DNA from 2 places in the Streptococcus milleri genome. Region 1 is predicted to be linked to the other one. Evidence: predicted binding sites of a transcription regulator. Region 1 holds the regulator's gene; the other holds the start of a gene.
The links. The regulator HrcA, encoded in region 1, represses chaperone genes, less so after heat shock. The targets are predictions, from matches to a motif close to TTAGCACTCNNNNNNNNNGAGTGCTAA.
Positions count from the first base shown of each region.

Region 2: groES (co-chaperone GroES) is a predicted target of HrcA. The motif match lies at 1,835-1,861, and genes of this name have one in related genera.

Region 1 covers NZ_LR134288.1:1,472,854-1,477,286, forward strand. Annotated here, with positions in the region: gene dnaK (molecular chaperone DnaK) at 1-433, opposite strand, end outside; gene grpE (nucleotide exchange factor GrpE) at 646-1,176, opposite strand; gene hrcA (heat-inducible transcriptional repressor HrcA) at 1,237-2,271, opposite strand; gene EL087_RS07240 (PadR family transcriptional regulator) at 2,557-2,871, opposite strand; gene EL087_RS07245 (histidine phosphatase family protein) at 2,992-3,681, opposite strand; gene EL087_RS07250 (histidine phosphatase family protein) at 3,818-4,433, opposite strand, start outside.
Region 2 covers NZ_LR134288.1:219,911-224,343, forward strand. Annotated here, with positions in the region: gene EL087_RS01155 (PTS mannose/fructose/sorbose/N-acetylgalactosamine transporter subunit IIC) at 1-602, shown strand, start outside; gene EL087_RS01160 (PTS system mannose/fructose/sorbose family transporter subunit IID) at 604-1,434, shown strand; gene EL087_RS01165 (DUF202 domain-containing protein) at 1,450-1,740, shown strand; gene groES (co-chaperone GroES) at 1,885-2,166, shown strand; gene groL (chaperonin GroEL) at 2,198-3,820, shown strand; gene EL087_RS01180 (epoxyqueuosine reductase QueH) at 4,151-4,433, shown strand, end outside.

The sequences.
Region 1 (4,433 bases):
CGTTGACAATACGTTCTACTTCAAGACCAGCAATTTTACCAGCATCTTTAGTTGCTTGACGTTGGGCATCGTTGAAGTAAGCAGGAACTGTGATAACTGCTTTGGTTACTTTTTCACCAAGGTAATCTTCAGCATAGCCTTTCAAATATTGAAGAATCATAGCTGAGATTTCTTGTGGAGTATACTCTTTCCCATTTGCTGAAACTTTTTCAGAAGTTCCCATTTTTGATTTAATGGAGATAATCGTATCAGGATTTGTCACCGCTTGACGTTTTGCTGCGTCACCAACGATGATTTCACCGTTTTTGAAAGACACAACTGACGGTGTTGTACGGTTACCTTCTGGATTTGCGATAATTTTGCTTTCAGTTCCTTCAAGAACTGCAACTGCTGAATTTGTTGTACCTAAGTCAATACCAATAATTTTACTCATTATTTTTCCCTCTTTATTTTAGAATTTCTTTTTTGATACTCTTCTTAAGTGGCGGCGTCATCAGAGCTTGATTAAGTCAATCTCTTTATTAAAGTTTGCGCAGAGAGCACCACGGTGAAGAGTGTCGCTAATTGTTCGCTTCGCTCACGGTTTAGCAGAGCGAAAATATATTTTCTTTCTTCATAGTTTACCGTCGTTTCGGACGAGATTTTTTATTCTGCTACTACTACCATAGCTGGTCTTAGGAGACGTTCATGGAGTTTATAGCCCTTTTGGAAGACTTGTGCGATGCTTCCAGCTGGGTGATCATCATCTGCCGGCACCGTCTGAATAGCCATATGGAAGTTGTGATCAAACTCACCGTCTATCGGAACCTCTTCAATTCCTTCATCTTTAAGAGCGGCAATCAAACTTTCCTGTACCATTTCTAGCCCTTTTCGGACATCATCAGTCAATCCTTCAACTGCCAAGGCACGTTCTAAGTTGTCCAGCGAAGGAAGGATTGCTTTCCCTAAGTCTTGGCTACGATATTTCTGCAATTGTTGACGTTCTTCATTTGCTCGGCGCTGAATATTTTGCATTTCAGCAGCTGCACGAAGATATTTGTTTTCAAATTCGTCTGCGCGCTCATTCGCCAAGTCCAATTCAGACTTCTCAGGAGCTACCTCTGTTGTTTCTTCAGACGTTTCTTCTACTGAAACGTCCTCTTTTTTTACTTCTTCTTGCTGTTTTTCTTCTGCCACTAGGCACCTCCTTATGATCTTTTGATTATTTTTCTATCTATAGCTATCAGCTTTGTCGCCTTAATGCACTTCATAATGATTGCTACTCAGATATCTATAAAAATCTGTGAGCTTCATCGTTAAAACGCGATTGACAACATTGAGTTGACTGACAACTCGCTGATAATCTAAATTGACTGGTCCAATGACCGCTAGCATGCCAAATCCCCGGTAAGGAATGAGAAATTTGCTAGAGATGAGCGTCAAATTCGCCAGACTACTTTCTCTGCTATCCGCCACGCGCACCGTCTGCATTTGATCTTCAGCTAAACTATCTCGAATTTCAAAAGCCACTTTTTGCGGTTGGTCAAAGAATTGATAACTCTTTAGATCTGAAAAATTTAGCAACTTCACCTTACCAGATACAATGACATTTTCTTTGAAAATATCACTAAAGATATGCTCGAAAAGATCCATAACATTATCGGTCGTTGTAAAATAACGCTGAATAATTTGTGGAATCTCTGTCCGAATCTTATAGTGAATATCAAGAACTGTCTGTCCTAAGAAACGCTCTTGTATCAATTCTTTCAGCTGAATCAAATCACCTCGCAAGAAATTACGGGGAATCATGAACTGGCTGGTAATCGTATTGGATTCATCCAAAGTAAAGACTGCTAAAGCTGTATGCTGGCTGAGAATCACAATGTCAAAAGCTGTCAAGCGTTGTTGACTCGGTTCTACATCAAGTGCTACCACCGTACATCCACTTAGCGTTGAAAGAACGTCTGCTGCTTGTTGAAGAACATCCTCTAGTTTGAAGAATTCACGGTCAAATGCCTTGATTACTTCATAGAGTTCATTTTCAGCAAGACGATCAAAGGAAAGGGAATGTTTGACAAAGTATTGAAAACCCGCAACACTTGGTTTGCGTCCACTTGATGTGTGCGCTTTTTCCAAAAGCCCCTGCTTTTCAAGAACAGCCATGTCATTACGAATCGTCGCGCTGCTAGACTGGATTGATTCTTGTAGGGCTTTGGATCCGACTGGCTCATGGGTCTTTGTAAAGATGTCAATGATCAAATTTAAAATCTCATTCTGACGTTCCGTTACCATGACATCACCCCTTTCAGCTTTCAGCTGGAATATGAGATTTTCTTTTTAGCACTCTAAACACCCGAGTGCTAACTTATGTTTCTATTATACACGGTTCATTTTTAAAGTCAAGGCAAAAACTCAAAAAATTAGCACTCTTTTTAAAAGAGTGCTAAAAATCAGTCTGAGGACCTAGTTTTCTTCTTTTTCACAAGCCATATATAAAAGAACAATTCCGCAACCGCTAAAATCGGCAACAACAGAAGTATGACATTTGTTAGCCAACCTAAAAAATTTTCTTTTCCATTATACATCCTCCTTGCTATTTTGATAGAGTCGCTCAATTCGTTTCAGTTCTATTTTCAAAATCTCTCGTCCTATTTCTGTAATCTGATAAATTTTACGTTTCTCCTCTTCGTGAGAAAATACAATCAAACCATCTTTCTCCATTTTAGACAAAGTTCCATACATAGTTCCCGGACTAATTACAACCTGCCCTTTTGTCAGTTCTTTTACTTTCTGTGTAATGTTATAACCATGACTTTCTTTTTGCAAGCAAAATAAGATATAAAATCCCGTCTCTGTCATGGGAACATAAATCCGTCTTAATTTATCATCCATACTATTCACCTCGATATACTTGTCAAGTATTTTTTAGCAATAAAAAAAGGAGAGAAAGTCGTTCCCAAAAATCAACGCTTATCTCAACCTCTTAATTTATTTTCATTACAAAAACGACTCTTACTCAATCTCATCCAGTATTTTCTTGCCAACCTCACGATAAGACATATCTCCAATGCAGTCAACTGTAAACTGACCATTCTCGTATTCAATGACGGTCACACTACCATTGTCTAAACCATGTGGCCTTGTTTGGTCAATGAGATACACAAATGTTCCAATGGTCATACCGTGGCTAACAATCAGTGCATTGCCACCACTAGCGGCTTCGATTTCCTTGGCAATATCTGAAAATCCTTCCCAAATACGGCTACTCAATTTTTCCCAACTCTCAGCCCAACCAGCTGTATCAACTTCTACCAGGCCTTCAGCCAGTTCAGGGTAACTCAATTGATGAACATGCTCTACATTGAAAACACGGGGCATCACTCCCATAAACAGTTCACCATCGTAAGCTCCATCGAAACTACCAAAACACCATTCGCGAATTCGCTTATCTGTGCGATAAGGAATGCGCCCTGTCAAGTCAAGTTCTTCTAAAATAATCCCCATGGTTTGAATTGTCCGCCCGCTATCGCTAGAAAAAGCTTTTTTGAATGGAAGTCCTGACTCGCGAAGCCCAATTCCTAGCTCACGAATGCCACGTTCTCCTACAGCGGTCAAAGGCGTATCAGACCAGCCTTGTGCCCGACCGATTGTATTAAACATGGTCTTCCCATGGCGAACAATGTATAATTTTGTTTTTGCCATATTTTACCTCCGTTTTTCTTACTATATTATATCATTTTTTTGCAGAAAGTCGTTTGAGAGATGAAAGAAAAATCAGGAGTGAGATGAAAGCCACAATTCGTGAAAATTAACTTTTCTCACATTCCCGTTTTTGCGATTATTTCTGTCCTTCCAATATCTTAGCACCTACTTGGCGATAAGACATGTCTCCTAATGCCTGAATGGTGAATTTCCCATTTTCATACTCCACGACCGTTACACTGCCATTTTGTACGCCAGGATTTAAAATAATAGACGGATCAATCAAACAAGTAAAAGCACCGATTGTCATGCTGTGACTGACGACAAGAGCATTGCCCCCACCAGCAGCTTCTACCTCTTGCGCAATAGCTGTGAAACCATCTAGAATACGTCCACTCAGCTTTTCCCAAGGTTCTGCCCAGCCAGCTGTATCCACTTCGACTAGACCGTCTGCTAATTCCTGCAAGGTTAGTTTCTTATAGTCTTCAACATCCAGCACTCGTGGAATCACGCCATGAAACAGATCGCCACCATAAGCACCGTCGAAACTGCCAAAACACCATTCGCGGATTCGCTTGTCAAAGGTATAAGGAATTTTGCCTGTTAAACCGAGCTCTTCAAGGACAATCCCCATGGTCTGAATTGTCCGCCCAGAATCGCTGGAAAAAGCTCTTGTAAATGTAAGTCCTGATTCTCGCAAACCAATTCCTAATTCATGGATGCCACGTTCCCCTTCAGCCGTAAGCGGCGTA
Region 2 (4,433 bases), 600 kb from region 1:
ATATTGGGATTCCTCTGGCAATGGTTGCTATTCAATCACAAGGACTGTCACTTGACTCTGCAGATGCTGCTAACTTGGCTAAATCAATGGGAACACTCGTTGGTACAGTTGGTACAGTTCTTTTCTATGGTACAGCTACTATGAACTTGCTTTGGCAACATATTGGCTGGAAAGCTGTTGAAAAAGGTGAATTTAAACGCCTGTATATGGTAGACTGGGGCTTCCCTTGGATTTCACACTTGATATTCTCATTCTTGCCAACCCTCATTATGTGTAAATTAGGTGCAGATGCAGTTACGGCCTTGAAAACGACACTTCCATTGGACGGTATTCCAATGAAAACCCTCTTCACAGTTGGTTCTCTTCTTCCATGTGTCGGAATTGCAATTCTCTTGAAACAAATTGTTGAAAAAGCTGTTGATTTCATTCCATTCTTTGTTGGATTTACATTAGCAGCTTCATTAGGACTTAACCTTGTATCTTGTGCAGTCATTTCATTGATTTTTGCAGTATTATTCTATGAAATTCAAATGGCTAAAAATGTAAGAGCACAAGCAGCCGCAAGTGCAAGTTTTGATGATGACGATGAGGAGGATATTTAAAATGGTTAAATTAACGAAAAAAACATTAGGAAAATCTTTTCATCATTGGTATTATGGGAACTTAACTTGCTTCTCACAAGAACATATGCAAACATTTGGTTACCTAGCTTCAATGCTGCCAATCGTGGAAGAATTATATCCTAAAAAAGAAGACCAAGCCAAAGCAATGCACACTTACACTGCATTCTTCAACACAGAACCTCAATTAGGTGCATTGATTGTAGGGATTACAGCGGGTTTAGAAGAAGCGCGTGCGAATGGGGCTGATGGAGTAGATGATGAAACGATTAACGGTCTTCGTGCTGGTCTGATGGGACCTGTTGCAGGGATTGGTGACTCATTGATTGTTGGTACCTTGATTCCGATTATACTAGGTATTGCTCTTGGCTTGTCAAATGGTGGTTCGCCACTTGGTGCCATTTTCTATATCGTTGTTTGGAACTTGCTCGCTTACTTTGGTATGAAATTTGCCTACTTTAAAGGCTATGAACTTGGAGACAAAGCGGTTGAATTTCTTGTCGGACCTCAAGGACAAGCTATCCGTAAGTCTGTTTCTATCATCGGTGGTATGGTCATCGGTGCTGTTGCAGCAACATGGGTACCTGTGAAGACAGCTTTCAAGTTGAAAGACTCTTCAGGAAAAGCTTTCTTGGTACTGCAAGATCAATTAGATGGTGTTTATCCAGGTCTATTGACAGCTTTGTTTATTGTCTTTTGCTGGTGGTTGATGGCGAAGAAAAACCTTTCACCAATTAAAGTAATGTTGCTTCTCGTTGTAGTAGCCTTCCTTGGTGTATTGGTTGGATTCTTCAACCCAGGATTGAAATACTAAAAATAGGAGAAAATTATGACAGAACAAGAATTGATTCAAGGATATGAAACGGAAATTCAATATCAAAAACACATGATTGAAAATCTCGGACGTTGGTTTAGTCTCTTCTTTACCATTGCTAGTATCGGTCTTGTTCTGGTCTATTTTTTCCGTCAAATCAATCTCATTGCCTTTGTTCTTGGAATGATCCTAGCAGTGTTGGGAATATTAGCCATGCTCGTTTTTGGCTATGGTATTTATAAAGGACGATTGAATCTCAAAAAAGTCATTGATGATTTTGAAGAAAAATTAAGATTGGTTCGATAAAAATTTATTTGCTTTCCCCCTAAAAACTTTGTCGTTTGACAGAGTTTTTTTCTTGACTATTTCTGACCAAGTGATACAATAGAAAATGTAAATATTAGCACTCGCACTAACGGAGTGCTAAAACAAGATATTGGAGGTAAACAAATGCTTAAACCATTAGGTGACCGTGTGGTCTTAAAAATAGAAGAAAAAGAACAGAAAGTTGGTGGTTTTGTCATTGCAGGTGCAGGACAAGACGCCACAAAGACGGCAAAAGTTGTGGCTGTCGGGGAAGGGATTCGTACACTCAACGGTGAACTCGTTGCGCCAAGCGTAAAAGCTGGTGACACCGTTCTCGTTGAAAGCCACGCGGGAATTGATGTTAAAGACGGCGAAGAAAAGTACCTCGTTGTCAATGAAGCAAATATTTTAGCGATTGTTGAATAAATAAAAATTTATAGAAAGAGGAATTGTAAAAATGGCAAAAGATATTAAATTTTCAGCGGATGCAAGAAGCGCCATGGTGCGTGGTGTTGATATTTTGGCAGATACCGTTAAAGTAACCTTAGGCCCTAAAGGGCGCAATGTCGTTCTTGAAAAATCATTTGGCTCACCACTCATCACAAATGACGGTGTCACCATTGCAAAAGAAATCGAACTCGAAGATCATTTTGAAAATATGGGAGCTAAGTTGGTGTCAGAAGTTGCATCAAAAACCAATGATATCGCTGGTGACGGAACAACTACTGCGACTGTGTTGACCCAAGCAATTGTCCGCGAAGGGATTAAAAATGTAACGGCTGGTGCAAACCCAATTGGCATTCGTCGTGGTATTGAAACAGCTGTTGCAACAGCTGTTGAAGCCTTAAAAGCAAATTCTGTTCCGGTTTCTAATAAAGAAGCGATTGCGCAAGTTGCAGCTGTCTCATCACGTTCTGAAAAAGTCGGAGAATACATTTCTGAAGCCATGGAAAAAGTTGGCAACGATGGTGTCATCACTATTGAAGAATCAAAAGGAATGGAAACAGAGCTAGATGTTGTTGAAGGTATGCAGTTTGACCGTGGCTATCTTTCTCAATACATGGTAACAGATAATGAAAAAATGGTTGCTGATTTAGATAATCCATATATCTTGATTACAGATAAGAAGATTTCTAATATCCAAGAAATTCTTCCTTTGTTGGAAAATATTTTGAAAACAAGCCGTCCGCTTTTGATTATCGCAGATGATGTAGATGGTGAAGCTCTTCCAACTCTTGTACTGAATAAAATCCGCGGTACTTTCAATGTAGTCGCTGTGAAGGCACCAGGATTTGGGGATCGTCGTAAAGCGATGCTAGAAGATATTGCTATCTTGACTGGCGGTACAGTGATTACAGAAGACCTTGGTTTGGAATTGAAAGATGCAACGATTGAAGCACTTGGACAAGCCTCAAAAGTAACTGTGGACAAAGATAGCACTGTTATCGTTGAAGGCTCTGGTGATGCCGAAGCGATTGCCAACCGTGTGGCTGTTATCAAATCCCAAATCGAAAGTTCTACATCTGACTTCGACCGTGAAAAGCTCCAAGAACGCTTAGCGAAATTGTCAGGTGGTGTGGCTGTCATCAAAGTTGGTGCTGCAACAGAAACAGAACTCAAAGAAATGAAACTCCGTATTGAAGATGCCCTCAATGCAACTCGTGCAGCTGTTGAAGAAGGAATTGTTTCAGGTGGTGGAACAGCCTTTGTCAATGTTTTAAGTGCCGTTGAAGCACTAGACTTGTCAGGTGACGAAGCAACTGGTCGCAACATCGTTCTTCGAGCATTGGAGGAACCTGTTCGTCAAATCGCTCTAAATGCAGGATTTGAAGGTTCTATCGTCATTGACCGCTTGAAAAATTCGGAAGCAGGGACTGGTTTCAATGCTGCTACCGGTGAATGGGTGAATATGATTGATGCAGGAATTATTGACCCAGTCAAGGTTACTCGTTCTGCTCTTCAAAATGCAGCTTCAGTAGCGAGCCTCATCTTAACAACTGAAGCAGTTGTTGCTAACCAACCAGAACCAGCTAGCCCCGCTCCAGCAATGGATCCAAGTATGATGGGTGGAATGATGTAGTTTAAGAAATACAGTTCTTAATCATGTTCAATTTTGTACAAGATTACTTTTATATTAAAGTGTAAGCGTATCCTCAAGGATATTAAAAAGAGAAGTGGTGATGGATTCAATAAATCCAAGCTCGCTTCCCTTTTTATTATTTTTTAGTTTGGGCACATAAGATAGGTACAGAGAAGACAAACGAAACAGAATGATTGTTCATTGAATATTAGAGATTTATTCTCTCTTGCTGAATAAATTCGTGTTGCCTGTGAATGATATTCTATTCTGTCTATTTGTCACTACTCCTTTTCTGTGGTAAAATAGTGATACATTTCTAAGGAGAAAACGATGATTGATGTTGAAGAAATTCTGAATAAAATGAATCCCAACCAAAAAATAAACTATGATCGTGTCATGCAGCAAATGGTCAAAGTTTGGGAATCAGATCAGAAGCGTCCTACGATTTTGATGCATACCTGTTGTGCACCCTGTTCGACCTATACTCTGGAGTATTTGACCCAGTATGCGGATGTGACGGTTTATTTTGCTAATTCAAATATTCACCCTAAGGCAGAATATCAGCGCCGTGCCTATGTTGCACAAAAATTTGTTCATGATTTCAATGAAAATA